DNA from 4 places in the Mesorhizobium sp. P2_A12 genome. Region 1 is predicted to be linked to each of the others. Evidence: riboswitches for the same ligand, from Rfam matches in the RefSeq annotation. Region 1 holds a riboswitch; each other region holds the start of a gene.
What was found. Region 1 has a riboswitch for cobalamin ahead of AC1DZU_RS25155 (CbtB domain-containing protein). Riboswitches for the same ligand answer to the same signal wherever they lie in the genome.
Positions count from the first base shown of each region.

Region 1 (7,514 bases):
CCCGCGCAGGAATCACCACGGCAGATTTGACCCGCTGATTCTGCTTTGGGGAAGCAATGTCCACCCATGTGCGCCACCCGGTCTGGCTGCCGGCCTTGCGGCCGGCCGACGCGCGCACCTTCGCCTCGCTCTATGCGGTCGAATCCTTCGCCCGCGCCACGGTGTCGAGCGTCATCCCGATCCAGGCCTACGAGATCCTGCATAACGAGCAGATCGTCTCGATCCTCTACACCATCGTGGCGATGCTCGGCCTGTCGGTAACGCTGTTCATGCCGATGCTGATCCGACGCTTTGCCCGGCGCTGGGTCTACACGGCAGGTGCCTGCCTGCTGGCCATCGGCTCACTGTTCTTCGTCACCCATACGCTTGCCGGACAATTGGCCGGCATGCTGTGCCGCGTGATGGGCGCCAGCGCGCTGTCGATCTCGCTCAACCTCTACATCATGGACCACATCCGCAAGACCGACTTCATGCAGGCCGAATCGCTGCGCATGGCGTGGTCGATGTTGGCCTGGACCGGCGGGCCGACGCTGGGCATCTTCCTCTCCACGCGCTTCGGAATCTATGCCGCGCATGGTGCGGTGGCGGTGTTCGCGCTGGCCTTGCTGGCGCTGTTCTGGACCTACCGCCTCGGCGACAACCCATCGATCCGCCCTGGCAAGACGCGGCCGGCCAATCCGCTCGCCAACATTGGCCGCTTCGTCGCCCAGCCCAGGTTGCGGCTGGCCTGGCTGATCGCCTTCGGCCGCTCCTGTTTCTGGACGACGTTCTTCGTCTATGGGCCGCTGTTCATGGTCATCACCGGCGAGGGCAAGCTGGCCGGCGGTCTTTTGGTTTCGGCCGGCAATGCGTTGTTGTTCATGGCCATCTTCTGGGGCAAGGCGGGAAAGCGCTTCGGTGGCCGCCGAACCATGACATTTGCCTATTTCGCCATGTCGGCCATGCTGCTGGCGGCGGGTGCTGTTGGCGAAACCGCGCCGCTGCTCACCGGCGCCTTGCTGCTCTGCGGCGCTTTCTTCACCATCGCGCTCGATGCACTGGGCTCGACTGCCTTCATGCGCTCGGTGCGATCCTATGAAAGATCGCAGATGGCGGCGGTCTACCGGACCTATCTCGACTTTTCCGAACTGACGCCGCCGCTAGTCTATTCGGTGGTGCTGGCGTTCTTCGGGCTCGGCTCGGTGTTCGTCACGCTCGGCCTGCTGGCGGCGGTCTGCGGCTTCGTGACCTGGCGATACCTGCCGAAATCGCTGTGATCTTCACGGCTTGGGGGTAGCTGCTGCGTGCCGTTCGCGGATCCAGTTGTGGAAGCGGTGCAGGTCGTACTCCTCGGGCATCAGCACGCCGGCCGCATGGCGCCTCGAGCGCAGACCTTTCTGATTGACCTCGCAGATCCCTGCATCCTCCTCCAGCACCTGTTTGCCGAAGGCGACGATGTTGTCGATATCGGTTGCATCAAGCGCCTCCGGCGCAAACAGCCATTCGGCGACAAGCTCGGTCTGCTCGGGGCCGAGCGGCACCAGCCGCACGGTCCTGATATAGTCGACGTGCCCGACGATGAACATCGACGGCAGGTTGGTGGCGTAGGTCTGGCCGGCGGCGCGTTCGGCTGATGTGAGGCCTGTGAAGACCGGTCCATGCGTCTGGCCATCGCGCGACCATGTCTGCGCGCCTGCACGCAGGCCGCCGGAAAACTCCGGCGCGTCATTGTCGGCGTGGCGGGACCATTCGGGATCGTCATGGCGACCCATCAGGCCGCGGCCATAGATCGGCACCAGCCGCGACAGGTCCTTGTGGACGCCCGGACAATGCAGGCACTCGTTGAAGTTTTCCCAAAAGATCTTCCAGTTGCAGTTCATCACCTTGCGCAGCACATGGCCGGTAACAAGCGTTTCCAGCGGCCAGTTGGCGAGACTGCCGGACGCTGGATCGAAGGATGTTTCCGCCGAGCCGGCGGCGTCCTCCTGCAGATTGACGAAGACAAAACCGCGCCACATCGAGAGCGCCACGCGATAGAGCGGATGATTTGCCTTGTCGAAGCCTTCCGGCAGCGACTTCGACGGCACGCGAACGAGGTCGCCGCGCAGCGAATAGGACCAGGCATGGTAGGGGCAGGTGATGAGCCGTGCCTTCAGCCGGCCTTCGCTTTCCTGGCAAAGCTGCGAGCCGCGATGGCGGCACGTGTTGTGGAAGGCGCGCAGTTCGCCGGTTTCGTCGCGGAGCATGACGATTTCCTGCGTGCCGACGCGGAAGGTGCGGAATGAAAGCGGCTGCGCAAGGTCGGCCTCGCGGCAGACGAGCAACCAGCTTTTGTACCAGATGACGTCGAGATCGCGCTGATAGCTGTCCGCATCCCAATAGGCCGACGATGGCAGCGTCGGTTCGGCCCGGGTCAGGCCGTTGTAAGGATCGCGCTCGCTGGCAATGGGCTGCATGGCTGGCTTCCTGTGGATTTGTCAGCCGACACCCGACCATGGGAATTGTCAATTGTTGTGCCGGAGACCCGATTTATCTGGATGGCGCAATCGCGCTGGTTGTCGGCGGAATTTGGTTTGCCGGTCGCGGCGATTTTCCCTATAGTCGCGTTGTCGTCGGTTCCGTTTGGAGCCAAGAGGGAATGCGGTGCGGGCGGACTTGTTGCCCAATGCCGTGGCTGCCCCCGCAACTGTGTGCGGTAGTCCTCTCCATATGCCACTGAAGGTTTCTCTTCGGGAAGGTGGGGAAGGGCGCTGATCCGCGAGCCAGGAGACCTGCCGGCGACAGGAAACTGACTTCGATGCCCTCGGGTGGAGGGCGAAAGGACAAGACATGACTACCGCTTCCGTCTCCCTCGGCGCCTCCGTCTCCTCGCAGTCGTGCTTCATGCAGCTTGCACTCGTGGCGCTGCTCGGCATCTTCGTCGTCGGCTTTGTCGGCTTCTCGCATATCGATGCGGTCCACAATGCGGCTCACGACTATCGCCATTCGATGGCGTTTCCCTGCCACTGACGAGGATTTGACATCATGAACCTGTTTCGCAACGTCGTGTTCATCGCGGCGATCGCAGGGCTCGTGGCCGGCGTCGTTCTCGCCTGCCTGCAGGCCTATGCCACCGTGCCGCTGATCCTCAAGGCGGAAGTCTACGAACAGGCCGGCGGCGGCCACCACCATGACCATGCCGCTCCGGCCGCAACCGATACCAATGCCATGAGCACGGCCGCTCCGGCGGGGAATGCCATGAGCTCCGCCCCGGCGCCGGCGGAAGCAGCCACTCCGGCCGCGGAAGACGAAGGCTGGGCGCCGGCCGACGGTTTCGAGCGTTTCGCCTTCAGCGTTGTCGCCAATATCGTCACCGGCATCGGTTTTGCGCTGATCCTGGTCGCGGTTTCCGAATACGCCGGCGGCATCGGCAATTGGCGCCAGGGCGTATTCTGGGGCCTGGCCGGCTTTGCCGTGTTCACGCTGGCACCTGGCCTCGGCCTGCCACCGGAATTGCCCGCGATGCCGGCGGCCGATCTCACGCAGCGCCAGATCTGGTGGTGGGCAACCGTAGTGGCGACCGCGGCGGGTCTCGGCCTGATTGCGTTCCGCAAGTCGCTGCCGCTCGCGATCCTTGCCGTCCTGCTGATCGTCGCGCCGCATATTGTCGGCGCACCGCAGCCCGACAGTTTCGAGACGCCGATCCCGGAAGGCCTGCACCACCAGTTCGTGGTGGCGGTTACGGTGACCAACCTGGTGTTCTGGCTGGTGCTCGGCGCCGTCGTCGGCGTGGTGCGCGGCCGCTTCACCGGCACCGCGACCAGCCTGCGCGACAGCTTTGCCTGATCGCAGCAAGCTGACCTTCATCATCGGCGGTGCGCGCTCCGGCAAGAGCGCGCATGCCGAAACCCTGGCGACGGTTCTACCCTCGCCATGGACCTATATCGCCACGGCGCAAGCCTATGATGACGAAATGCGTGAGCGTATCGCGTTGCACCGCTCGCGGCGCGGCCAGGGCTGGGCGACCATCGACGCACCGCTCGATCTCGCCGGCACGCTCGAGGCTTTGCCGGACGACCAGCCGGTGCTTGTCGACTGCCTGACACTATGGCTGACCAATCATATGCTGGCCGGACACGACCTCGACCTTGAATGCCGTCGGCTGGCGGACGTGCTGTCGCGGCCGCGCGGGCCCTGGTTCGTCGTGTCCAATGAAGTCGGCCAAGGCATCGTGCCGGACAACGCACTGGCGCGCCGTTTTCGCGATGCCGGCGGCCGGCTCAACCAGCAGGTGGCCGCTGTCGCCGATACGGTGCTGCTGATGGTGGCGGGGCTGCCGCTCAAGGTGAAATGAAATGACCGATATCGACAACAAGACCGACCGGGATGAAGAACGCCACCGCGCCAAGATGGCCAAGCGCAAGGCGGTGCAGGATGCCGAGGTGGCGGCCAAGACGATCGAGAAGGGGCTGCTGATCGTCAACACCGGGCCGGGCAAGGGCAAGACCACCGCTGCTTTTGGTCTGGCTTTGAGGATGCTTGGCTACGGCAAGCGTGTCGGCGTCGTCCAGTTCATCAAGGGCAAATGGCACACCGGCGAGAAGGATGCCTTCGCCGCCTTTGGCGACCGCGTCGTCTGGCACGCCATGGGCGAGGGGTTCACCTGGGAAACCCAGGATCTGAAGCGCGACATCGCGGCGGCCGAAGCCGCATGGGCCAAAGTGCTCGAACTGATGGCCGATCCATCGATCAGCCTGCTGGTGCTCGACGAACTGAACATCGCGCTGCGCTACGATTATCTCGATCTCGACAAAGTGGTTGCGGCGCTGAAGGTGCGGCGCGAGGGCCTGCACGTCGTCGTCACCGGCCGCAACGCCAAGCCGGCAATGGTCGAGGCGGCCGATCTCGTCACCGAAATGGGTGTAACCAAGCACCATTTCTCGGCGGGCGTGAAGGCGCAGCAAGGCATCGAGTTCTGATAGCCTTAACCAGCAGGCCCGATCACGCGACGATGACGATTGCCAAGACCAAACCGAACAGCGCGATCAGCAGATAATCGGCGACACGATAGAGTTTCAGCGCCTGCCTGATGTCGATGCTGTCGGCTTCGCGCCGACCGCCTTCGCCCATGAAGACGTCGTCGACCAGCACGCCGCCATAGCTGCGCGGTCCAGCAAGCGCCAGGCCGAGCGCGCCGGCCATTGCCGCTTCCGGCCAGCCGGCATTGGGCGAGCGGTGTTTTTTCGCGTCGCGCCACACAGCCTGCCAGGCATTTTTCGCATCAGCACCCCTGACGAGGAATGCGGCCAGCACGATCAACAGCGCCGTCAGCCGCGATGCCGGCAGGTTGATCCAATCGTCGAAGCGCGCCGCCGCCCAGCCGAACGCTTCGTGGCGCGGGGTGCGGTGGCCGATCATCGAATCGGCGGTGTTGGCGGCCTTGTAGGCAGCGCCCCCTGCCAGCCCGCCGACGCCGGTCCAGAAGGCGGGAGCAACGATGCCGTCGGAAAAATTCTCGGCCAGGCTCTCGATCGCCGCGCGGCTGACACCGGCCCGGTCGAGCGATTCGGGATCGCGGCCGACGATGCGCGAGACGGCGATGCGTCCAAGAGCAAGGCCACCGGTGTCGAGCGCGTCGGCCACGGCCTCGACATGCTCGTAGAGGCTCTTCTGCGACAGAAGCGATGTCGCCAGAAGAGCGGAAATGATCAATCCCAAGGGAACGAACCAGAGCAGGATCTGCACGGCGAGCCCGATCGCTGCCGGCACCAGCACGATGACCAGCAGCGCCTGGACACCACGCTTGCGACGCAGCGCGTCGGGATCAGTGGCGCGGTTGAGCCGGCCGTCGAGAAAGGATATCAGCCTGCCGAACCACGTCACCGGATGGCCGATGGCGCGAAACAGCCAGTCCGGGTAACCCAGGACGAATTCAGCGGCCAATGACAGGAAAGCGATCAGGATTGACATGAAGCTTCTTGATGGGGCGGTGGACCATGGTGGAAGTCTCGGCCGGGCGAGGGCGCTTTTCCCCAACGCGCCGCAGCCTTTCGTCGACCTCTCGACCGGTATCAATCCGCACTCCTACCCGCTTTTCGAGTTGCCCGCCACCACCCTGTCGCGGCTGCCGGAGGCAGCGCGTGCCAGCGAGCTGGTCGAGATCGCGGCGAGCGCCTATGGCGCGCCATCGCCAGCCAATGTGGCGGCGGCACCCGGCACGCAGATCCTGTTGCCGCGCGTCGCATCGCTGATCGCGCCCGGCAAGGCACTGGTGCTGGGTCCGACTTATGCCGAACATGCGCGGGCAGCGGCGATCGCCGGGCACGCGGTGACGGAGGTCGGCGATTTCGAAGTATTGGCGGAAGCCGACCTTGCCATCATCGTCAATCCCAACAATCCGGATGGGCGCATCATAGAGCGCGACAGGCTGCTGGCGCTGGCAGCAGGGCTGCGCGCCAAGGGCGGGCTGCTGGTGGTCGACGAGGCGTTCATGGATGTCGGCCCGCGCGAGCACAGCCTTGGCGGCGATGTCGGTCAGCGCGGCATCGTGGTGCTGCGCTCATTCGGCAAGTTCTTTGGCCTGGCCGGGCTGCGGCTCGGGTTTGCGCTTTCCGATGCGGTGACGGTCGGCCGGCTGGACACGCAATTCGGACCATGGGCCGTCGCCGGCCCGGCGCTGGAATACGGCATTCGCGCGCTTGCCGACCTTGAGTGGCAGGACGCGATGCGGGCATCCCTTGCGGAGGCATCGGCACGGCTTGATGTGCTGTTCGGCCGCTTCGGCGCTGCTGTCGCGGGCGGCACCACATTGTTCCGCTATCTCTGCTTGCACGACGCCGCCGATCTGTTTGCCAAACTTGGCGAGCGCGGCATCCTGCTGCGTCATTTCGCCGATCGTCCGGGTGTCTTGCGCGCCGGCCTGCCGGGGAGCGAGGTGGAATGGCAGCGGCTCGAATCCGCTCTTGCCGAATGGGCGTCACGGCGCGAGGATCGTTCGAAGGGTTCGAAACGATGATCCATGTCTGTTCGCTGGCAAAGGTCGAGGAAACGGTGGCAAGGACCGGCGCCGACCGCATGCTGTCGCTGCTCGCCGCCGGAACCGACGTTGTGCGCCCGGCCTCGATCGCCCGGGAAAACCATCTGCATCTGGTCATGCACGACATCGCGGTGGCGCAGGACGGCATGACCATGCCGGGCGAGGAGCATGTCCGCAACCTGCTTGATTTCGCGCGCCGATGGGACCGGGCAAAGCCGATGGTCGTGCATTGCTATGCCGGCATCAGCCGCTCGACCGCTTCCGCCTACATCATCGCCGCGGCATTGGCGCCGAAGCGCGACGAAGCCGAACTGGCGCAGACGCTGCGGGCGCTGTCTCCATCGGCGACGCCCAACCCGCGGCTGATTGCAGTGGCCGATGTGCTGCTCCACCGCAATGGCCGCATGATCGAGGCGATACAGGCGATCGGGCGCGGCGCCGACGCTTTTGAAGGAGCGCCCTTTGCGCTGAAGATCGACATCTAGGACATGTTGATATTCAGGTGACCTGCCCTGCGACT
Region 1 is NZ_JBFUCU010000013.1:55,902-63,415, reverse strand. Features, by position in the region: gene AC1DZU_RS25165 (MFS transporter) at 57-1,256, shown strand; gene AC1DZU_RS25160 (aromatic ring-hydroxylating oxygenase subunit alpha) at 1,260-2,435, opposite strand; cobalamin riboswitch at 2,576-2,772, shown strand; gene AC1DZU_RS25155 (CbtB domain-containing protein) at 2,809-2,988, shown strand; gene AC1DZU_RS25150 (CbtA family protein) at 3,004-3,804, shown strand; gene cobU (bifunctional adenosylcobinamide kinase/adenosylcobinamide-phosphate guanylyltransferase) at 3,797-4,312, shown strand; gene cobO (cob(I)yrinic acid a,c-diamide adenosyltransferase) at 4,314-4,937, shown strand; gene cbiB (adenosylcobinamide-phosphate synthase CbiB) at 4,960-5,928, opposite strand; gene cobD (threonine-phosphate decarboxylase CobD) at 5,927-6,973, shown strand; gene AC1DZU_RS25125 (tyrosine phosphatase family protein) at 6,970-7,479, shown strand.

Region 2 (7,514 bases), on a different contig from region 1:
ACTGCGGTGCAAACCACTGGACATTGGAGGGCGATCCCGGGCCGGTCACCGCGTGCAGTTGCACGCTTTGCCGCCGCTATGGCGCGCTCTGGGCTTACGATTATGTCGACGAACGCATCCACGTCTCGGGGCCGATGAAGAGCTATACGCGCCCCGGAAAGGACACGCCTTCGCTTGAGATCCTGTTCTGTCCCACTTGCGCTTGCGTGCTCGCCTGGCGCGGCTTGGGCTCCAGCACCACTGGCCGCACTCGAATCGCCGTCAATGTAAGGCTTGCACCGCCGGAGGCCGTCGCCCATTTGCCGATCGACCATTTCGACGGTCTCGACACTTACGACGACCTGCCGCGCGATGGCCGCTGCGTGCGCGACATGTGGTTCTAAAGCGCGAGCGCCTTAAGTTTGAGCGTGCACTAAAAGATGGTTCGCGAAACCCGGCGATCGACGGCTGGAGACAAACCGTCATCCCGATTTCCCGAAGCTTGCTCACCCGGATGCTCGGTCGCAGCCGCAGGCGCCGGCACAGGGTCCGGCAGGACCACCAGCTGCGGCACCTGCTTGTAGGAAAAGCCGCCGCGGATGTCGCCCATCTTGCCGGCGATGATGCCCATGGCCGCCTTTTCAAGGCTGCGATCATAGCGCGTTTCGGCGGCGACCGGCGCGACGATGACCGCTGAAAGCGCCGCGCCGCACAGAAGCGTTCTCATTGTTTTTGTCTCCCTGCCTGATCACGATCTAGCAGGGCGCCGTTGAAAAACGGCCAAGAGACACGGTAAGCAAAGCGCCAAACGGCAGCGTTAACAATGTGTTAAGGAATCAAGCCGGCAAACTGATTCAAGCCCTTGAGATTTTGATTCAGGCGCGCTGGGCGCGGGCCGTATGGCCGAGGGCGACGAACACGGTGCGCACGATGCCGGCGGCATCCAGCCCGGCATCGGCATACATCTTTTCCGGCTTGGCGTGGTCGGTGAACGCGTCGGGCAGCACCAGTGGGCGTACCTTCAGGCCACTTTCCAGCAAGCCCTCATGGGCAAGGAACTGCAGCACATGGCTGGCGAAGCCGCCGACGGCGCCCTCTTCCACCGTTACCAGAACCTCGTGCGAGCGGGCCAGCCGGCGGATCAAATCCTCGTCGAGCGGCTTGGCGAAACGAGCATCGGCGACCGTGGTGGAGAGCCCGGCCGCGCCAAGCTCCTCGGCGGCGATCAGGCAATCCTGCAGCCGCGTGCCGAAGGACAGCAGTGCGACCTTGGTGCCTTCCCTGACGATGCGGCCCTTGCCGATTTCGAGCACCGCGCCGCGCTCCGGCATGTCGACGCCGACGCCATTGCCACGCGGATAGCGGAAGGCGATCGGGCCGTCATCATAGCTTGCCGCGGTGCGCACCATGTGGCGCAGTTCCGCCTCGTCCGCCGCCGCCATCACGACGAACCCAGGCAAGGTAGCCAGAAAAGTGGTGTCGAAGGCGCCGCAATGGGTGGCGCCGTCGGCGCCGACGAAGCCGGCGCGGTCGATGGGAAAGCGCACCGGCAGTTTCTGGATCGCGACGTCGTGGACGACCTGGTCGTAGGCGCGCTGCAGGAAGGTCGAATAGATCGCGGCGAACGGCTTGTAACCTTCGGTGGCGAGGCCGGCGGCGAAGGTCACCGCGTGCTGTTCGGCGATGCCGACATCGAAGGTCCGCGACGGAAATGCTTCACCGAACAGGTCAAGGCCGGTGCCGCTCGGCATGGCGGCGGTGACGGCGACGATGCGGTCGTCCTCGCGGCCTTCCCTAACCAGGGTTTCGGCGAACACCTTGGTGTAGGCCGGCGCGTTGGCCGGTGCCTTCGCCTGCGCACCGGTAATGACATCGAACTTGTTGACGCCGTGATACTTGTCGGCGGCGGCTTCTGCGGGCGCGTAGCCCTTGCCCTTCTGGGTGACGACATGGATCAGCACCGGGCCTTCGCCATTGTCGCGGACGTTCTTGAGGACCGGGATCAGATGCTCGAGATTGTGACCGTCGATCGGGCCGATGTGATAGAAGCCCAGTTCCTCGAACAGCGTGCCGCCGGTGACGTAGCCGCGTGCATGCTCGACCGCCCGGGTGATCGCACGGTCGGCGCGCTTGCCGAGATAAGAGGTCAGCTTCTTGCCGAAGTCGCGTAGGCCGACATAGGTTTTGCCCGAGGCCAGACGCGCCAGATAGGCGCTCATCGCACCGGTCGGCGGCGCAATCGACATGTCGTTGTCGTTGAGGATGACGATGAGCCGGGCATCGAGCGCGCCGGCATTGTTCATCGCCTCGTAGGCCATGCCGGCCGACATGGCGCCGTCACCGATAACGGCGATGACGTTGTTGCGGCCGCCGGAGAGATCGCGAGCGGCGGCCATGCCAAGGCCGGCCGATATCGATGTCGAGGAGTGGGCGGCGCCAAAGGGGTCGTACTCGCTCTCGGCACGGCGGGTGAAGCCGGACAGGCCCCCTTCCTGGCGCAAGGTGCGGATACGGTCGCGGCGGCCGGTGAGGATTTTGTGCGGATAAGCCTGATGGCCGACGTCCCAGATCAGCCGGTCATCCGGAGTGTTGAAGACATAGTGCAGCGCCACCGTCAGCTCGACCACGCCAAGGCCGGCGCCAAGATGGCCGCCAGTGTGGGACACCGCGTCGATCAGTTCGGCACGAAGCTCGGATGCCAGTTGCGGCAATTCGCTCTCGGCAAGCGTGCGCAGGTCGGCCGGGATGCGGACCTTGTCGAGAAGCGGCGTATGCGGCGTTGAGTTCACGGGTAGGCCTGCTCAGGCTTTCTGTTCATGGGCGGGATAGGCCGGCCGCCGGCGAAAGTAAATGCGTGTCAGTGACGCGGATCAGGCTTTAGGTCCCAAAACCCGGCCACTTTTGGGCGACATGCATCAGCTTTCCGGCAGCGGGATGAATTCTTCCTCATCGCCGGGAACGATATCGAAGCGGCCGGTCTTCCATTCTTCCTTGGCCTGCTCGATGCGCTCCTTGGAGGACGAGACGAAATTCCACCAGATGTAACGCTTCGAGCCGAGCGAGGCGCCGCCGAACAGCATGAAATGGGCGCCACCTTCCGACGATACGACGATCTCGTCGCCGGGCCGAAACACCAGCAGCCGCTCGGCTGGAAAAACATCGCCTGAAATCGAGACCTCGCCTTCGAGCGTGTAGATGGCGCGTTCCTCGGCATCGGCCGGGATTTTCAGGCTGGCGCCCGGCGCCAGCCCGAGGTCGGCATAAAGCGTCTCGGAATTAGCCCTCACCGGGGATCGCAGTCCCTGGAAGTCGCCGATGACGACCCGTCCGCTGACGCCTTCGGCATCGATCTCGGGGAGTCGCAAAGCAGCGGTGTTCTCGAAAACCGGTGCCACTTCCTCCTTGCCGTCCGGCAGTGCCAGCCATGTCTGCAGGCCGGAGACCGACATCGGCGCGCCTCGCAATTCCTCCGGCGTGCGCTCGGAATGGACGATGCCGCGGCCGGCGGTCATCAAATTCACGTCGCCGGGCTGGATGACCATTTCGGTGCCGAGTGAATCGCGATGCCTGATCTTGCCGTCGAACAGATAGGTCACCGTCGACAGCCCGATATGCGGATGCGGACGGACATCGAGCGCCTGGCCCGCGCGCAGGATCGCCGGGCCCATGCGGTCGAAGAAGATGAAAGGCCCGACGAGCCGTCTTTTGGCGGTCGGCAGAGCGCGGCGTACCTGGAAACCACCAATGTCCTTGGCGTTCGGGATGACCATCAGTTCGATCTGGTCGCTGGCAAAGGCGTCGCCGACTTCAGGGTCTTTCCCGGGGAAGAAGCTCATGGACTCTCCTTGTCAGCGGCCGTCGCTGGTTGTTGGATCAGGCAAAACGGATCGCCGATTTTGCCCGTGCCTTGGCGGCCACCTCTTCGCGATTGCGAGGATGCTGATGGGTTTCGAGGGAATCGAGAAGCTCACGCGCCGATGCCGCGATGGCTTCGACCGCATGATCGAAGGCGTGCTGGTTCTGCTTCGAAGGTCGCGTCGTTCCGCTCAATTTGCGAACAAACTGAAGTGCGGCGTCGCGCACCTCGTCATTGGTTGCCGGCGGATCAAAATTGAACAGGGTCTTGATGTTTCTGCACATCGTTTGCGAACCTCCTCTTGTCCTGAAGCCGTTTCAATCGGGACGGCTGCTATCCTCGACCATGATCATGTCCAAAAGCCAGTGAGGCAAGACCATCGTTCGGGAGCATGACTCAGTCGGCGTCGAGCGGCTCCGTTCCAACCGGCTTGCCGTCGCGCGACAGTCTGATCTTCTCGACCTTGTCCTCGGCGGCCTTCAGCAGCCGGTCGCAATGCGCCTTTAGCGCCTCGCCGCGCTCATAGATCCTGATCGACTGGTCGAGCGGCACGTCGCCACGTTCCAGATCATCGACGATCTTTTCCAATGCGTCGAGTGCCTGTTCGAAGCTCATCGCCTTGACGTCTTCGTTGGTCTCTCCAGCCATCATTCATCCTTTCATCAGTCGCCCGACATGGGCGGCGACCGAAAATGCCAGCCCCTGCAGATCGTAGCCACCCTCGAGCAGGCTGACGAGCCGGTTGCCGCTGTGGCGCGTGGCGCGCTGCATCAGTTGGCCGGTCGCCCAGTCGAAATCATCCTCGGTCAGGTTGATCTCTGCCAGCGGATCGCGATGGTGCGCGTCGAAACCGGCCGAAATGATAATCAGGTCGGGCGCGAAATTGTCGAGCGCCGGCAGGACACGCGACAGCAAGGCATCGCGGAAAACCTCGCTGCCGGTCTGCGGCGCCAGCGGCGCGTTGACGATGTTGCCGGCGCCGGTTTCGCTCTTCGCCCCGGTGCCGGGATAAAGCGGCATCTGGTGCGTCGAGCAATAAAGCACCGACGGATCGTCCCAGAAAATATCCTGCGTGCCGTTGCCGTGATGCACGTCCCAATCGACGACGGCAACGCGCTCGACGCCATGTTTCTTCTGCGCGTAGCGCGCCGCAATCGCCGCCGTGTTGAAGAGGCAGAAGCCCATGGCCGTGGTTTTTTCGGCGTGGTGGCCAGGCGGCCGGGCGGCGACGAAGACGTTGTCAGCGCGGCCGGCAAAGACATCGTCGACGGCGGCGTTGGCGGCGCCGATCGCGGTGATCGCCGCTTGCCAGCTCTTCGGACTGACTGACGTGTCGGCGTCGATGCGGGCGATGCCCTCGTCGGGAATGGCGGCGCGGACGCGGGCGACGAAATCGGCGGGGTGCGCGTAGAGAATGGTGGCCTCGTCGCCTTCGGGCGCCGTGATGCGGTCGAGCCCGACAAACGCCTCATCGTCGAGCACCCGCTCGATGGCGCGCAAGCGGTCCGGCCGCTCGGGGTGACCGGGCGGCGTGATGTGCTCAAGGAAGATCGGATGGGTGTAGAGACGAGTGGCCATCCTCCCTATCTAGTGCCCCGACGTCGCGATGGCCATGCGTCGTAGCCTGATGGCTGGGGAAAATCACACATGCGTCCATTGGTGTCGCTGCAGGCATTGGCGTCGTCAGCGCTTCGGCGTAAGGTCACTGCCACTGCCTGGTGCCCGCCGCAAGCGGGAGAATCGGGAACACGGTTGAACTCCGTGGCGTGCCCAACGCTGTAAGGGGGACCGCGCCGGTAAATGCCACTGTCGATGACGGGAAGGCACCGGACGCGGGTTGATCCCGAGCCAGAAGACCGGCCTGGCAGGCATCGTCATCCGCATGGTCAGGCGGACGGCATCTACTGCAATCGCAAGGGGACACGCGATGCCGGAACACATGACCGCCTCTGTTGGCGACGGATTTGACCAGAGTGCGCGCGACGCTGTCTATCGCGCCATGTTTACAAGGCGCGACGTGCGCAGCCATTTCCTGCCAACCGCGCTCGACGATGAGGTGCTGGCGCGGCTGCTGCTTGCCGCTCACCACGCCCCCTCGGTCGGCTTCATGCAGCCTTGGAATTTCATCGTCATTCGCGATGCGGAGCGACGGGAAAAAGTGCGTGACCTGTTCCTGGCGGCGCGAGAGCAGGAACTGCCGGCCATCGCGGAAGAGCGACAGGCGCTCTACCGCAAGCTCAAGCTCGAAGGCATCTGCGAAAGCGCGCTCAACATCTGCATCACCTGCGACCGGCAGCGCTCGAAGGGTTCGCCGCTGGGGCGCTGGCACAATCCGGAGATGGACCTCTACAGCACGGTTTGCGCGGTGCAGAATTTCTGGCTGGCGGCGCGCGCCGAAGGCGTCGGTGTCGGCTGGGTCAGCATCATCGAGGCCCAAGCGCTGAAACAGCTTCTGTCGATTCCCGAGCATGTGACGCCGGTCGCCTATCTCTGCGTCGGCCGTGTTTCCGAGTTCGCGCCAAAGCCGGACCTCGAAGCGCATGGCTGGGGCCGCCGGTTGCCGCTGCCGGAACTGATCATGAGCGAGACCTTTTGCGGGCAAGGTGAAGCGCTGCTCAAATCGACCCTGACGCGCCTCAGCGGGGTCGATGCCGCACCGGCAACCACTGCCGATCAGCGTGTCGCGCCGGCCGTGCCCCAGCGCGAACCGCCGAAAGAGGCCAGCGCCTTGTCCTTGAGTTCCCTGAACTTCGAAGACGCCTCGGCCAGCCGGGCGTCCCAGGCGGGATCGGGCACCTGGCCCTCGATGGTCCTGAAATAGACCTGCATCAGGCAGGCGATGGCGAAGGGCTCGATGAACGCCGCCTTGAAGGCCCAGGCGAAGACGATGGCGAGCACGAAGGCCCAGCCGGCAAGCTGCCCGGGCATGAGGAAAAGAATGGCGCCGGCCGGGGCCAGCATCAGCAGGAAGATAACGAACGAGACGCCCCACATGATGACCGCCAGCCAGACGGCGTTCTTGACCATGATCTTGCCGTTCTGGGCATAGAGCACGACGCCTTGCCGCGCCGTCTCGAACGGCGAGGCTGAATTGATACGGATGTTGTAGCCCAGGATGATCTCGTCGACATAGGTCAGCGACAGGCGGATCACCGTGTTGATGAAGCTGACCAGGCCGCTCAGGCCCGGGATCGGCAGGAAGGCGGCGATGCCGCCGAGCAACCCGGTAATGGCGCGGATGGCGCCCTTGACCAGCTGGTCGACGACGAAAAGGATGTTGGCCTCGGCAAAACGTTGGGTCACGATATCCTTGGCATAGGCGATCTGGTCCTGGCCGTCGGGAATGTCGCGGCCGTCGATCAGATGGACCATGACGGCTATATGGCCGGCCTTGACGACATAGAGGATGTATTCGCGGATCCAGTAGACAGCGATCGAGACGACGCCGAAGCCGACCACCCCGCCCCACAGGGCAAAGGACAGCGGCCCGTCGGGATCGGTGGAGATATGGCCAACGCCGTAGCCAACGGAGGCGCCCGTGCCGGTCGCCACGATATACGCCAGCGTGATGCCGAAATAGACGATCATGCGAAAGACAATGAACGGCCAGGTCCGCATCATGATGGACACCGACCTCCCGATATCAAAATCCCACATGCCCCGAATCTCCGCTCAGAGA
Region 2 is NZ_JBFUCU010000003.1:236,982-244,495, forward strand. Features, by position in the region: gene AC1DZU_RS08695 (GFA family protein) at 1-383, shown strand, start outside; gene AC1DZU_RS08700 (hypothetical protein) at 413-706, opposite strand; gene dxs (1-deoxy-D-xylulose-5-phosphate synthase) at 855-2,768, opposite strand; gene AC1DZU_RS08710 (pirin family protein) at 2,895-3,815, opposite strand; gene AC1DZU_RS08715 (DUF2277 domain-containing protein) at 3,853-4,119, opposite strand; gene AC1DZU_RS08720 (exodeoxyribonuclease VII small subunit) at 4,232-4,483, opposite strand; gene AC1DZU_RS08725 (histone deacetylase family protein) at 4,487-5,413, opposite strand; cobalamin riboswitch at 5,535-5,714, shown strand; partial or broken gene bluB (5,6-dimethylbenzimidazole synthase) at 5,775-6,392, shown strand; gene AC1DZU_RS08735 (hypothetical protein) at 6,509-7,492, opposite strand.
Region 2: linked by a shared signal. The riboswitch ahead of bluB (5,6-dimethylbenzimidazole synthase) and the one ahead of AC1DZU_RS25155 (CbtB domain-containing protein) in region 1 are both predicted to bind cobalamin.

Region 3 (7,514 bases), on a different contig from region 1:
CATAGCGTGCCGAGGCCGTGCGCAACGACCGCATTCTCCTGGAACGGGCTCCTGAAGTCGATCGTTCCGGGTTCGTTTTGGCCGCTGTCCTCGAGGACTTGCCGGACAAGGCCTTCGGGCAGGTAGAAGATCTTCTGGCTCCAGCCAAGATCGTCACCCGCACCCCCGAAGTGCGGTTCGCCGGGCGCGAAGGTCGCGACGGTGCCGCTACCGGCGTGCCAAACCTCACCTCGGCACCAGACATCATGGACGCCTCGCTCGATCAGCCCGATCAGATACTCGTTGTGGACATGCTTGGAGAAATCCTGCCGGTGATAGTCCGCCGCCAGGTAATCGAGACCGCCAAGGACATCGGAGTGCTTCATCACCGCACGATTGCGCGGCGGCCGCCCCGGGGGTTCAGAACGACTACGCGCCTTTTCGTCGCATTTGATGGCGGTGTCGGCCACTTGATGATCAATCCAGGTCGGTCGTCACAACGATATCGTGCACACGTCGCGAATTTCAAACCGAAGCAGGATTAGTTGCCGCCCGAAGAGGGGCCTGCTGCAGGGCGGGCAGCGGATTGGCGGGATTAATCGTGTTTCAAGCTTGGGATGTGGACCCGAGCGACGCGTGGCCGTGTGGCCGATATCAAGAAGAAGACCAAGCGCTATCACCTCCGATCTGACGCATGAGGAATGGTCGCGGATAAACCGTTCCTGCCGGGCGCGGCCAAGACCGGGCGGCGCGTGGTGACGGACCTGCGCGAGGTCTTGAACGCGATCCGCTACATGGCCCGATCGGATGGCGGCTGGCGCATGCTGCCAAAGGATTTCCCGCCCATATCGGTCGAGACGCCTTACGGACATGCCCACGGACTGCGCCAACTGGCTGGAACGTTCCCCGGCCTGATGGCGAAGCAGCAGGCGCCGATCAAGGCGCTGAACGCAGAATACGCCAAAACTCGAAGCCGAGGACGAGCGTGCCAACGAACTGCCGGCCGATGTTGACGAACGGCTACCAGGGGCGGCTACGGCTGCACTCATTGTCGGATCTTCGACGAAGTCGGACATCAGACACAGCGCTATCGGAGTGACCGCATTGTTCTGCAACGATTTTCTCATTTGGCACGACACATGCGGGGGCTCTCCCGCATGAGCGCTCCGTCAATCTCGATTGATGCGAGCAGGATTCAATCAAGGCGCAGTGCGTCGCTTCTGAAGATCAAGGAGAGAAAAGTATGGCGAGAGCGCGAATTGGCGTGGCGCGGGCAATGACAGCGGCTGTCGTCCTCATCGTTGCGGGACAGGCCGGCGCGGCAGATGTTGGGCAAGCCGCGAGCGTCCCGCAGGCAGAAGCCTGCGTCGCGGAAGCGCCAAGCCCCTGGCAGATCCGCCTGCGTGCGTTGGGGGTGATCACCGAGGATTCGGGCTATGTCAATGCGGTGCCCGGCTCCGGTCTTTCCTATTCGAACACCGTGACGCCGGAACTCGATATTTCGTACTTCTTCACGGACAACATCGCCGCCGAACTCATACTCGGCACCACCTATGCCAACATCGATGGCCAAGGTGCGATCGGCGGGCTTGGCAAGGTCGGCAAGGTTTGGCTGCTGCCGCCAACGGTGACATTGCAGTATCATTTTACCGATTTCGGCGCCTTCACGCCCTATGTCGGCGCCGGCGTGAACTATACGATCTTCTATCATCAGCAAGTCGGCAGCGCCGATGATCTCAAGGTCAAGAACACATTCGGCGCCGCGCTGCAGGTTGGATTCGACTACATGGTAGATCGGCACTGGGGCGTCAACTTCGACGTGAAGAAGCTTTTCCTCAAGCCCGACTTCGACGTCACTGTCGCCGGCGCCAAGCTCACGGGCAAGGCCAAGCTCGATCCCTGGTTGATAGGCGCAGGTCTCACCTACCGCTTCTGAGGACGAACCACACAAAAGGGGCACTTTTCGAAGTCCGCGCGCGGATCATCCGTGCCGAGAAGTGGACCCGCGATGGTTCTTAAAGGAGTTGTTGGCATGCGCGTAGAAAACGATCATTGCGACGTGATCGGTGTGCCGGCCGCTCCCACGCAACTTGATCGTCTTTCTTCTGCGATTCTGCAGCAGGGGGGGATGGCGCGAGTGTCGCTGCCAGGCGGTGTGGTGGCCTGGGCGGCAGGCCGTCACCAGACGCTCAGGCAGATGCTTTCCGACCACCGTTTCAACAAGGACTGGCGACAGTGGCGGGCGCTGCAGGACGGCGAGATTCCCGAGGATCATCCGCTGATCGGGATATGCAAAGTGGACAACATGACCACGGCGCACGGCGCCGATCACCGTCGCTTGCGCGGCCTGCTGTCCAGCAGCTTCGCGCCCAGTCGTATCGCCTTGCTGGCGCCACGGATCGAACAATGCGTCGATCGACTCCTGGCCGAGATGGCGCAGCGCGGCGGCAGTGCCGATCTGATGTGCGAGTTCGCCGTTCCGCTGCCCACCAACGTGATTGCCGAACTGTTCGGTTTGCCGGACGAACAGCGTGAAGAGATCGTCGCGCTCACCTACAGCCTGGCCAACACCTCCGCCACAGCCGAAGAGGTGCGACAGACGCGGCAGCGCATCCCGGAGTTCTTCCGTCGCCTTATCGCGCTCAAGCGGGGCCAGCTCGGCGATGATCTGGCTTCGGCCCTGATCGTCGCCCGTGACAAAGGCGAGCTCGTTTCCGACACCGAGCTCATCGACATGCTGTTCATGGTGCTCTCTGCGGGCTTCGTGACCACCGCCAGCGTCATCGGCAATGGCGTGCTGGCATTGCTGACGCATCCGCAGCAACTGCACCTGGTGCGCAGCGGCCAAGTTCCTTGGTCACAGGCGATCGAGGAGATCCTGCGCTGGGGCAGCTCAGCGGCCAATCTGCCGTTCCGCTATGCCACCCAGGACGTGGAGATCGACGGATGCATGGTCCGCCGCGGCGATGCCGTCCTGATGGCGTTCCATGCGGCGAACCGGGACGAAAAGGCCTTCGGTCCCGGCGCCGACAGGTTCGATGTCACCCGGCGGCACAACCCGCATTTGTCATTCGGCGAGGGGCCGCATTCCTGCCTGGGCGCTGCGCTGGCGCGCCTGGAATTGCGCTGCGCCTTCCCCGCGCTGTTCGGGCGGCTGGAGGATCTGGCCCTGACCATCGCCGCGGAGGACGTCGTCTACATGCCGTCTTACGTCATTCGCTGCCCGCAGCGCCTGCCGGTCAGCTTCCGCCCTTCCGTCGCTTAGAGAGTGCGGCATTCACCCCGGATTCGGTGATTCTCGGTTCGCCGGGGTGGCTGGTCTCGCACGAGGGGGGCGAGCATGCCCGGTTACGCACGATCGTGGCGCCGGCCTTCAGCAATCGCAGGGTGAAGCTGCTCGCGCAGCAGGTCGAGGCGATCGCCGCTCAGTTGTTCGAGACGCTGGAGGCCCAGCCCCAGTTCCGCCGACCTGAGGCGCCACCTCTCCTTTCCGCTTCCGGACATGGTTATCAGCGTGCTGATGGGCGAGTGCGCAAGCACGCTGAGCGAAGCCGAGCGGGAACAAATACCGGGATTTCCCGGCTGACCGTGACGACCTGGCCCGACTTTACGCCCTTTGAGCCCGGCGACCTCGATCTGATCCGGCGTCGCCGATGGGGACAAGGACCTCTCCGAGCCTGCACTGATGAGAGGCGGCATCGTATGCGGCTTTGGGCGAAAGAGACCGATCAGCGCAAGGGCATTATTCGCATCATCACATAAACATCTCGTTATATGTATTGACAAGGAGCGAAGCTGCTGTGATTGTGCGCATGTCGTGGTTCTCCGCGCGGCACTGCCGTAGCGGAGCTAAGAGGGAAGCCGGTGCGATGCCGGCGCTGCCCCCGCAACTGTTAGCGGCGAGCCAAGCCCATTGGTGTCACTGAGGCGAACGGCCTCGGGAAGACGGGCAGAGGCTTTGACCCGCGAGCCAGGAGACCTGCCACGACGAACAACGTCCACGGGCGGGGTGTCTCGGTGGTCGCGGTAGCCCGGCTTCGTGCCGCCTGCTCGCGCGTTCCTTGTCCCCACGCCCCAACCATCGGGGTATGGCATGACTGTCTCTCAACAAATTCCTGTGGCAACGCTCGGCGTGCCGCGTATCGGTCGACGGCGGGAACTAAAATTCGCGCTTGAAAGCTACTGGTCCGGAAAATCTCCCGCTGCCGACCTGCTCGCGACGGCGAAGGGGCTACGCGCCGCCAGCTGGAGGGAGCAGCACGACCACGGCGTGTCGAAAATCCCGTCCAGCGATTTCTCGCTTTATGACCATGTGCTCGACACCGTCGCCATGGTCGGCGCCGTGCCGGCACGATACGCCTGGACTGACGGCGAGGTCCCACTCGATACCTATTTCGCCATGGCGCGCGGCAACCAAGGTCAGGCCGCGGATTGTGGACATGCTGGTGACAAGCATGCGGCCAACGGGCATGGCCTTGCCGCGATGGAAATGACCAAGTGGTTCGACACCAACTATCACTACATTGTGCCGGAACTTACCGACGATCAGAGCTTTGCCCTCTCGTCGGCGAAACCGGTCGATCATTTCCTCGAGGCCAGGGCGCTCGGCATCCACACGCGCCCGGTCCTGCTTGGACCGGTTACCTTTCTCAAGTTGGCGAAGTCACCTGAGGAAGGTTTCAACCCTATCGCGCTCCTGCCACGGCTGCTGCCCGTCTACGAGGAGCTCCTGCGGAGGCTGAAGCTCGCGGGAGCCGATTGGGTGCAGATCGATGAGCCGGCGCTCGTGCTGGATCTGATTCCCAACGAACGGGATGCGCTCCAATTCGCCTACTGCCGGCTGTCGAAAGCAGCACCGGAGTTGAAGATCATGGTCGCTACCTATTTCGGATCGCTGGGCGACAATCTCGAGACCGCGATTTCCCTGCCCGTGGCGGGACTGCATGTCGATCTCGTGCGCGCTCCAGAGCAGTTGGAGACCGTCGGCCGGCTCGCGCAGAAGGACCTTGTGCTCTCGCTCGGGCTGATCGACGGCCGCAACGTGTGGCGCGCGAACCTGCCTGCCATACTTGACCGCATCAAGCCGATCGTCGCCGGCTGGCCGCTGGACCGCGTGGAGATCGCCCCGTCCTGCTCGATGCTGCATGTGCCGATCGACCTGGACATGGAGACGGCCCTCGATGCGGATGTGAAGTCGTGGCTCGCCTTCGCGGCGCAAAAAGCCGACGAGCTGGTCGTGCTCGCCCGTGCGCTGGCCGAAGGCCGGGACGCGGTCGCCGCCGAACTGGAGGCGTCGGCTCAGGCTGCCGCCATTCGCGCGACATCCGCGAAGGTGCATGATCCGCTCGTCGAAGGCCGGGTCGCCAGCATCAAGGTCGCCATGACGCGCCGGAAGAGCGCATTCGACGTGCGCTCCAAGCTTCAGGCCGACACGTTTGGTTTGCCTTTCTTCCCCACCACGACGATCGGCTCCTTCCCGCAAACAGCCGAGGTTCGCAAGGCGCGGGCAGCTCATGCCAAGGGCGAGCTGAGTTACGTCGACTACGAGGCGTTCCTGAAGAAAGAGATAGAAGCCGCCGTTCGCTGGCAAGAAGAGATCGGACTCGATGTGCTGGTCCACGGCGAATTCGAGCGCAACGATATGGTGCAGTATTTCGCTGAGCAGCTCTGCGGCTTCGCCTTCACGCAACACGGCTGGGTGCAGAGCTATGGCTCGCGCTTTGTGCGCCCCCCGATCATCATTGGAGATGTGTCGCGACAAAATCCGATGACAGTACACTGGTGGCGAGATGCCCAGTCGCTGACGCCGAAGCCGGTGAAGGGCATGCTTACCGGCCCGGTGACGATCCTCAACTGGTCCTTCGTCCGAGACGACCTTCCCCGCTCAGCCGTCTGCCGCCAGGTCGCGCTCGCCATTCGCGATGAAGTGAGCGACCTTGAAGAGGCCGGCGCCAGGATGATCCAGATCGACGAAGCCGCACTGCGCGAGGGCTTGCCGCTACGCGAGGCCGACTGGCAGGCCTATCTCGACTGGGCTGTCGAATGCTTCCGGCTGGCTTCAACGGCGGTCGGCGATGCGACCCAGATCCACACCCATATGTGCTACTCCGAGTTCGGCGATATCGTGGACGCGATTGCCGCAATGGATGCCGATGTGATCTCCATTGAAACCTCGCGCTCGCAGATGGAACTGCTCGATACGCTTCGAACCTTCAAGTATCCGAACGAGATCGGTCCTGGCGTCTATGACATTCACTCGCCACGGGTCCCGGAAGTGGGGGAGATTTCCAACCTTATCATGCTTGCGCGCGAGCGATTGTCGGATGGGCAACTGTGGGTGAATCCCGACTGCGGTCTCAAGACGCGCAGATGGGAGGAGGTCCGCCCTGCCCTGATGAACATGGTGGCTGCGGCACGCGCAATTCGGGAAAAAGCGCAGACTGGGTGATGCTCGGTGACACTCGCCGGCGGTGAGCGGCAACGCCACACCGGGCATCGAGGGGGAGTCTATCCGGCGCACCCAAGGCAATCGAGCTGCCGGTGAAGCGCCTCGGCAACCTTGGCCTGGCCGAGGCCCTTGTTCCGGCGCGTCGAAGTCAGCTGTTCCACACGCCGCCGTTGGCGGGCGATCGAAGGAGGCTTAGGCCTCAAATGAGCCGGCCAGAAAGGAGAAGGCTCACCGCCAGCCAGTTTCGGATTATTCCGGATTGGGATAATCCAGCATCACCATCATCTCCCCGCCCTTGGTCGCCGAAACCCCAGTCCCGACCATCGGGAGAAGCATCGGCGATCACGCGGCGCTGGTCCGCGGAGCGTGTTCCGGGAACCGGATACAGGGCCAAGCTGGGGAAGGTTCAAACGGCACTTGTGGAGACTGTTGAGGCGGCATCGAGGCTCCGCCATCTGCAGCGGGCCAATTCCCGCTCGATGGCTCCGTCTGCCTCTGGCTGCAATCACGATCACCGCGACGGCGCAGCCGAGCGGCCGCAGCTGGCTGGCGGACCCCTTGTGTTTTGATGGTGGAAGATGAGGCGCCGGACCAGGAAAGCCGTCGCGGAAGGAGAGGGGTTGGCTTGCACCTGGCGATGCCGGACAGGGGTATTTGGAGCGCGCTCACTAGCGAGTGCAGTTGGCGAGGTTCATGAGCGGCGTACTAGATCTCAATCGCTGCGCAAAATGCGTGCTTCGAGCGCGGCTGCGACGAAGGCTCGTCGAGCGGCTGGTGGATGGGTCTTACCGCGTAACACCTGCAGACAGGTGTCCATCGCTATTCTGCGTTTATCGGTCTCATGATGCAGATCCCGCAGCAAGATAGCGGCCGCGTCGTTGACGTCGAACACGATACGCTCCGAGCTGCGGCGGCTAACCTGAACAACGACTGGCCTCTCAAATCTGATCAAGCCGGTCATCCCCCTCCTCCATAGCCACTATGCGGCAAACAGCCCGGGTCGCATTTCTTTGCTCAGCCGAACGCGACCGCTGCACCTGCACCACTGGGCCTGGCCATTGGCGGGCACGCGATCGATGTGAGGCGC
Region 3 is NZ_JBFUCU010000028.1:21,314-28,827, forward strand. Features, by position in the region: gene AC1DZU_RS32275 (AraC family transcriptional regulator) at 1-449, opposite strand, end outside; gene AC1DZU_RS32280 (transposase) at 681-992, shown strand; gene AC1DZU_RS32285 (OmpW/AlkL family protein) at 1,223-1,915, shown strand; gene AC1DZU_RS32290 (cytochrome P450 family protein) at 2,012-3,244, shown strand; partial or broken gene AC1DZU_RS32295 (cytochrome P450) at 3,211-3,505, shown strand; cobalamin riboswitch at 3,781-3,980, shown strand; gene metE (5-methyltetrahydropteroyltriglutamate--homocysteine S-methyltransferase) at 4,097-6,427, shown strand; gene AC1DZU_RS32305 (DUF982 domain-containing protein) at 7,140-7,388, opposite strand.
Region 3: linked by a shared signal. The riboswitch ahead of metE (5-methyltetrahydropteroyltriglutamate--homocysteine S-methyltransferase) and the one ahead of AC1DZU_RS25155 (CbtB domain-containing protein) in region 1 are both predicted to bind cobalamin.

Region 4 (7,514 bases), on a different contig from region 1:
TTAGACGCCGCACTGCGGGTCGCCACCCGCATCGAGATCGCCAAGCTCAAGGAATCGATGCCCAACACGACCATGATCTACGTCACCCACGACCAGGTCGAGGCGATGACGCTGGCCGATCGCATCGTGGTGCTCAAGGAAGGCCATATCGAGCAGGTCGGCACGCCGATGGACCTCTACAAGAAGCCCGGCAACCTGTTCGTTGCCCAGTTCATCGGCTCGCCGGCCATGAACATTCTGCCGGCTACCATCGACAAGACCGGAAACCCGACCGTCATCAGCCATGTCGGCGGGCGCAAGGCAAGCGTGCCGATCGCGACGCCGGCTTCGGCAAAGGGTGCTGCGGTGAGTTTCGGCGTGCGGCCGGAAGATCTGATCATCGCCAGCGGCACGGACTATCTGTTCGAGGGGACGGTCGACTATGTCGAGCAACTCGGCGAGGTCCAGCTTGTCTATGTCGACATCGGCCGCGCCGACCTGCCCCTGGTGACCAAGCTGCCTGGCAATGTCGAGGTCAAACGCGGTGCGACGCTGCGGCTGAGCGCGGACGCGAACGACCTTCACATCTTCGACGCGGACGGGCACTCCTTCTCGCTCCGTCAGCCGGAAGTAAAGGCGGCTTGAGACAGAACCAAGTCTCGACACGAAAAGAGSGGCGGGGCCCGCCGCTCTTTTTTGGAAATCAACTTCGGCTGTTAGTGATTGCCGAAGAGGTCGCGGTCGGCGCTCTGAGGGGCGGACTTCTCTACGTCACCCGACGAGTTGAGCAGCTTGCCGACGAAACCACCGCTGCTGCGGATCGAGCTCGTTTGCGAGTTGTCAACCGAACCGACAGCAGGCTGGTTTGCGCCATTCGAACCGTAGTTGTCGCTGGCGGCGAAAGCGCTGCCGGAGATCGCCAGGACGGCGGCGGCAGCAAGCATGATCTTCTTCATTTCAAGTCTCCTGAATTCTGGTTTTCGCCAGGACGGCGGGAGAGCCCGCCGCCCCTGGGAATCGGCTGTTAGTTGTTGCCGAAGAGGTTACGGTTGCTACCCTGGGCAGGCGTCTGAGCAGCCGGCTCCGACTTCTTGGTCGAAGCGGTGTACGAGCTGTCGACAGCAGCGGTGGCTGCCGGGGCATTCGAACCATAGTGGTCGCTGTTCGCGAAGGCGCTGCCGGAAATGGCCAGAAGGGCGGCGGCAGTGAGGATGATCTTTTTCATTTTTTGGTACTCCAGTATTTCTTATTTTTGCCGTCCGTCTAGCGGCGTGTCTTGGAAAGAAATCGCGTCGTTCCGGACAGCCCCGATGTGGGAGAGCCATCCAGTCATTTCCAATCACGAAGTTGTTCCGCGTGGACCAAGAATCCACCACTTGAAATTGTGCCAGGGGTTTCCACACTCAATGTTTTTCTAAGTTATATCAAATAGTTGTACAAAACAGCCACCCCGATCACCAACTGTGTCGGAGGCCCAGCGTTCACACGTCCTGCACGCACCGTCAACAGAAACGAACCGTTCGGTTCGATTTTAGAGGCTGCTAATAGTCACTTTTCGATACCGATAGCCTTCTTTGCTTCCCGACAAGGGGGCAGATTCGGCGATATTGCAGCCGGCTATGGTTGCCCAAGAGATAGGGCTTCCGCTCCGCGATCGCCCACCGGAACGTTTCGCAAGCGTGTCGCGCCGCATGGATACGATGTCGTTTTCATGCCGATGGCGCGCCCGCGATCGTGATTAGATCATGCCATCTCAGGTGCCGCTTCGTGACGACGAGGTGGAGAATTGGGAAGCCGGTCAGAATCCGGCGCTGCCCCCGCAACGGTGGTGGAGTTCAAGTCGCAACGGGAGACCACTGGGCAATCGCCTGGGAAGGTGTCGCGATGGTCCGCAAGGACAACTCCAGAGCCCGGAAACCAGCCCGAGATGTCTAGACTCGACTGATCGCGGTGGGCGGTCAAGAGGTGGATAGTGCATGTCCGGCGGATCGCCGGCCTGCGTCCAATCCTTCCTCCGTCACCACCAGTTCAGTCCTTAGAAACGAGGACAGGACATGGATGCTCGCAACGACATGCTGAGGCTCTTGAGTGGGCGCCGGCAAGGCTTTTCGCTGGAACAGCCCTTCTACACCGATCCAGACTATTTCAAGCTCGACATGGAGCTGATCTGGTATCGCGACTGGCTGTTCATCGGTCATGATTGCGAGCTGCCGAAGCCGGGCAGTTACATCACGGCGCAGATTGGCGACTATCCAGTCGTGCTTGTCCGCGACCAGAAGGGCAATATCAACGCCTTCCACAATTCCTGCCGCCATCGCGGCAGCCGCGTCTGCAATTCCGACAAGGGCACGGCGGCAAAGCTGGTCTGCCCCTATCACCAATGGACCTATGAGCTGGACGGAAGGCTGTTGTTTGCCAGGCAGATGGCCGACGGTTTCGACAAGAGCCAGTTCGGCTTGAAGCCAGTCGCCTGCGAAAGCGTCGGTGGCTACATTTTCATCTGCCTGGCCAAGGAGCCGGCGGATTTCGCACCGATGCGCGCGATGATCGAGCCCTACCTTTTGCCGCACCGGCTGCGCGAGGCCAAGGTGGCGTTCGAGTCGACCATTGTCGAGAAGGGCAACTGGAAGCTGGTCTGGGAAAACAACCGCGAGTGCTATCATTGCGCCGGCAATCATCCGGAGCTCTGCAAGACGTTTCCGGAGGCACCCACGGTGACCGGCGTGCAAGGCGCCGACAGCGACCCGGAAATGCTTGCGCACTGGGCGAAATGCGAAGCAGCCGGCCTGCCAAGCAAATTCCGCATCGACCCGGCCGGACAGTACCGCGCCACCCGCGCGCCGCTGTTGCGCGACGCCGTCAGCTACACGATGACGGGAAAGCGTGCGGTCAAGAAGAACCTGTCCGACAGCGTTTCGACCGACCGCATCGGTTCCCTGCTGCTCTATCACTATCCGACGACCTGGAACCACATCCTGGGCGACCACGCCGTCACCTTCCGGGTGTTGCCGATCAGCGCCACGGAGACGGCGGTAACGACCAAATGGCTGGTCCACAAGGATGCGGTCGAAGGCGTCGATTACGATCTCGACGAACTCACCCACGTCTGGACCGAGACGAACGACCAGGACCGGCGGATCGTCGAGGAAAACGCCTTCGGCATCCTGTCGCCCGCCTACGAGCCCGGCCCCTATTCGGAGCTGCATGAGGGTGGCGTCATCCAGTTCGTCGAGTGGTACGCGTCGTTCATCGGCCCGCGCCTTGCCGAAGGCGGCCGGCCGGCGCTGCGCAGCGTTGCCTAGTGCATGTCGCCCAAAAGTGCGCAGTGGTTTTGGGATCTCGACATGCATAGGGCAATAGTGAGGACAAAAGGATGAATGCGATGACCGATCTCGGCCTCTATCGCCATCTCGACCAGATGACGCCCTGGAACGACAGGCTCCAGGTGCTGGAAGTGATCGGCGTCAGCGACGAAGCGCCTGATGTGAAGACCTTCACCTTCCGCTCCGACAACCAGACCTGGTTCCGCTACAAGCCGGGTCAGTTCGTGACGCTGGAACTGCCGACCGCCGACGGGCCGCTGATGCGCACCTATACGCTGTCGTCTTCGCCATCGCGGCCGTTCTCGATCGCAGTGACGATCAAGGCGCAAGCGGGCAGCATCGGCACACGCTGGATGTTCGATCATCTGACGCCCGGTTCGCACGTCAAGGCCTATGGGCCGACCGGCGACTTTTCGCTGCACAGCCACCCGGCGGCCAAGTACCTGTTCATTTCAGCCGGCTCCGGCGTGACGCCGATGATGTCGATGCTACGCTGGCTCAATGACTGCGCGCCATGGACCGATGTCGGGTTCGTCAACTGCGCACGGCGCCCGGAAGAGATCATTTTCCGCAAGGAGCTCGAACTGCTCGGCAGCCACATGCCGGGTCTGTCGCTCGGTTTCATGATCGAGGAGCGGTCCAGCCGCGAGGGCTGGTTCGGCCATATGGGCCGCATCGACGCGATCCGGCTGCCCTTGCTGGCGCCCGATTTCCGCGAGCGCGAAATCTTCTGCTGCGGCCCCGATCCCTTCATGCGCGCCGTGCGCGGCATGCTAGACGCCGCCGGCTTCGACATGACGAAATACCACCAGGAGAGCTTTGCCGCGCCTGTTGTGGAGGAGATCCCGGCACCGTTCACCTTGCCGGCGGAAGACGGCGCCGCGGTTGTCGTCGAAGCCGCGACGCCGATCCGGTTTTCGCTTTCGGATGTCGAGGCCGAATGCGTCGCCGGCCAGACCGTGCTGCAGACGGCCCGCGCCTCGGGCGTGCGGATTCCCGCCGCCTGCGAGTTCGGCCTCTGCGGAACCTGCAAAGTGAAGAAGGTCGCGGGCGATGTCGAGATGAGCCACAATGGTGGCATCCTCGATCACGAAATCGACGACGGCTTTATCCTCGCCTGCTGCTCGAAGCCGCTTTCGGCGCTCGAAATCGAGGCGTGACCGGCGGGCGATGCCAGGCCTCAGAACGACGGCTACACGAAACCTCTCGAAAGGCCGTGTCAGTTCAAACCCCGTAACGCTCGGTGCGGATGATTTCCGCTGCAACGCCCGCGTCGATCAGGGCTTGGGCGGCAGCCGAAACGAAGGCGTTGGAGCCGCAGACGAAGGCGATATCGGGCGGTCCGGGCAGGTGCGCCATGGATTGCACCATCATGGCAACGTCCACCCGCCGCGAATAATCGGCTGGACGGCGTGCAGCTTCGCGCGTCAGGGTCAGCACCAGGTCGAAGCCGTCCTTGCGGTCATCGAGGGCAACCAGTTCGTCACGAAAGATCACTTCGTCCCAGATCCTCGCTGAAAAGACCAGGGCGACGGGCACGCTCGAATTGCGCTTGGCGCGATGACGGACCATCGACATCAAAGGCACGACGCCCGAACCACCCCCGACCAGCAAGACCGGTCCGCCATCGTCATCGGGCCAGATGAAATGCCCGCCGAGCGGCCCGCGCAGTTCGACCTCGTCGCCAATTGCTGCGACGTCGTGGAAAAAGGGCGAGACCTCGCCATCGTCGAGTTTTTCGATCGCCAGTTCGATCACCCCGCCATCTCCGGGCGCCGAGGCAATGGAATAGGAGCGGCGCGCCTGATAGCCGTCCGGCGCCGTCAGCCTGACGTCTACATGCTGACCGGCAAGATAGGTGAAAGGCCGCGATAGCTGGAAAAAGAAGCTGGTGACACGCGGCGTGCACTTTTCGATACGGACGATCCTGACTGTCTGCCAGGGCGATTGCACTGCCGCTGCGTCGCTCATGGATCGTTCGTGTAGCGCTGCTCGCGCCAAGGGTCGCCATAGATGTGATAGCCGCGCAATTCCCAGAAACCCGGCTCATCGCGCTCGGTGAACTGCAGGCCGTTCAGCCATTTGGCCGATTTCCAGAAATAGAGATGCGGCACCAGCAGCCGCGCCGGGCCGCCATGGTCAGGCGTGATCGGCTTGCCTTCGTAAAGCAGAGCCACCATCGCCTTGCCGGCGGTGAGGTCCTTGGTCGGCACGTTGGTGGAATAGCCGTCGAAGGAATGCGCCAGCGTGAAGGCGGTCGGCGGCTCGATGCCGGCATCGGCGAGGATGTCGTCAACAAGCACGCCTTGCCATGGCGTGTCGAATTTTGTCCATGCGGTCACGCAATGGATGTCGCGCGTCATCTTGGTCAAGGGCAGCGCGTTGAACTCGGCCCAGTTCCATTTCTTGATCGGCCGCGGCCCGTGCTTCAGCGTGAACGACCAGTCCTCGATGCGCACCCGCGGCGTCGGGCCGGCTGACAAGACCGGAAATCCCTGCTCGAGATATTGCCCGGGCGGGATGCGCGCATCGCCGTCGATCGGCGGGCGCCGTCCTGAAGAAAAACCTCGGGTGACCATCGCGGCAATCCCCCCTGCATCAGGCCACTATCGACCTTATGCAATGTTCTCGAAGATGCCGTGGCGGGCAACCGAAATCTTGATGATGGACAACATCGGCGGGCCGGCGTCGCCGAGCCCACCGATCGCTGCCTTCACGTCAGCGCACGGCGTCAGCCATTGGCAAACGGCACCGCGACATAGATCTGGCTGCCGTCGCGCTCGACCAGCAGAAGCACCGACTTGCGGCCGGACTTGCCGGCCTGGGCGATCGCCTGCGTCACTTGCCTGGCCGTTTTCACCGGCGCCTGATTGACGGCAACGATGATGTCGCCGGGCTGGATGCCCGAGGCCGAGGCCGGCTTGTCGGGATTGACGCTTGCGACCAGGGCGCCATGCTGATTGGCCGCCAGGTTCAACTCCTGGCGGACATCAGGGGTGATGTCCATCAGGCCAAGCCCGATTGCCGGGACGCGCGAGCCCTGCTCGGTACTCGGCGCGCCGGATTCGTCGGGCACGGATGCGGTCTTCACATCGTCGCCGTTGCGCCCGACATCGACGGAAACATTCATGGCCTTGCCCTTGCGCCAGATATCCAGCGTCTCCCTGACGCCCGGCGCGACATCGGCGACGGCCCGCGACAGGTCCTTGGGATCCTTCACATCCTGTCCGGCAAAGCTGATGATGACGTCGCCGGTCTCGACGCCGGCCTTGGCAGCCGGCGAGCCTTCATTGACCTGCGAAACCAGCGCACCGCCAGGATGGTCGAGCCCGATGGCGCTGGCCACATCCGGCGTCACCGGCTGTATCTCGACACCGAGGTAGCCGTACTGGATGGAGCCATCCTTCATCAGCTTGGCGACCACCTTCTGGGCCTGGTCCGACGGGATGGCGAAGCCGACGCCGACACTGCCGCCATTGGGTGAATAGATCGCCGTGTTGATGCCGACGACATTGCCGCTGACATCGACCAGCGGACCGCCGGAATTGCCGTGATTGATCGGCGCGTCGATCTGGATGAAGTCGTCGAACGGCCCGCTGTGCAGATCGCGGCCGCGCGCCGAGACAATGCCTGCGGTGACCGTGGTGCCGATGCCGAACGGATTGCCGATCGCCAGCACCTGGTCGCCGGTCATCAGCCTGTCGGAATCGCCCCATTTGACGGTCGGCAAGGGCTTGTCGGATTTGATCTTGAGCACGGCGAGATCGTTCTTGGCATCGCGGCCGACGAGCTTGGCGGGAAGCTCGGTGCCGTCGTCAAGCGTCACCTTGATGGAAGAGGCGCCATCGACCACGTGATTGTTGGTGACGATGGTGCCATCGGCAGCGACGATGAAGCCCGAACCGAGCGCCTCGGCACGTGGAGCCTGCTGCGGCGGGGTTTGTGGGGCGGGCATGCCCTGGTCGCCAAAGAACTGACGGAAATATTCGTCGAACGGTGAGTTGCCGAGAGGCATGCCGTCGTCCGTGCTTTCCGGCTGCGCCTTCATGACGGTGGTAACTGTCACCACCGCGGGCTTGTCGGCTGCCACGATGGGGGCGAACGAGCCGTTGGGTGCCGTGATGCCGGCGACAGGGGTCTGGGTTGTCGGAACGGCGTTGCTCGCACTTTGAGCGAAAGAGATGACAAAGGGAGATATGATTAGCGCAGCGC
Region 4 is NZ_JBFUCU010000001.1:556,372-563,885, reverse strand. Features, by position in the region: gene AC1DZU_RS02750 (ABC transporter ATP-binding protein) at 1-624, shown strand, start outside; gene AC1DZU_RS02745 (DUF680 domain-containing protein) at 696-935, opposite strand; gene AC1DZU_RS02740 (DUF680 domain-containing protein) at 1,004-1,204, opposite strand; cobalamin riboswitch at 1,718-1,919, shown strand; gene AC1DZU_RS02735 (aromatic ring-hydroxylating oxygenase subunit alpha) at 2,034-3,281, shown strand; gene AC1DZU_RS02730 (FAD-binding oxidoreductase) at 3,362-4,462, shown strand; gene AC1DZU_RS02725 (ferredoxin reductase) at 4,527-5,273, opposite strand; gene AC1DZU_RS02720 (molybdopterin-dependent oxidoreductase) at 5,270-5,881, opposite strand; gene AC1DZU_RS02715 (DegQ family serine endoprotease) at 6,034-7,514, opposite strand, start outside.
Region 4: linked by a shared signal. The riboswitch ahead of AC1DZU_RS02735 (aromatic ring-hydroxylating oxygenase subunit alpha) and the one ahead of AC1DZU_RS25155 (CbtB domain-containing protein) in region 1 are both predicted to bind cobalamin.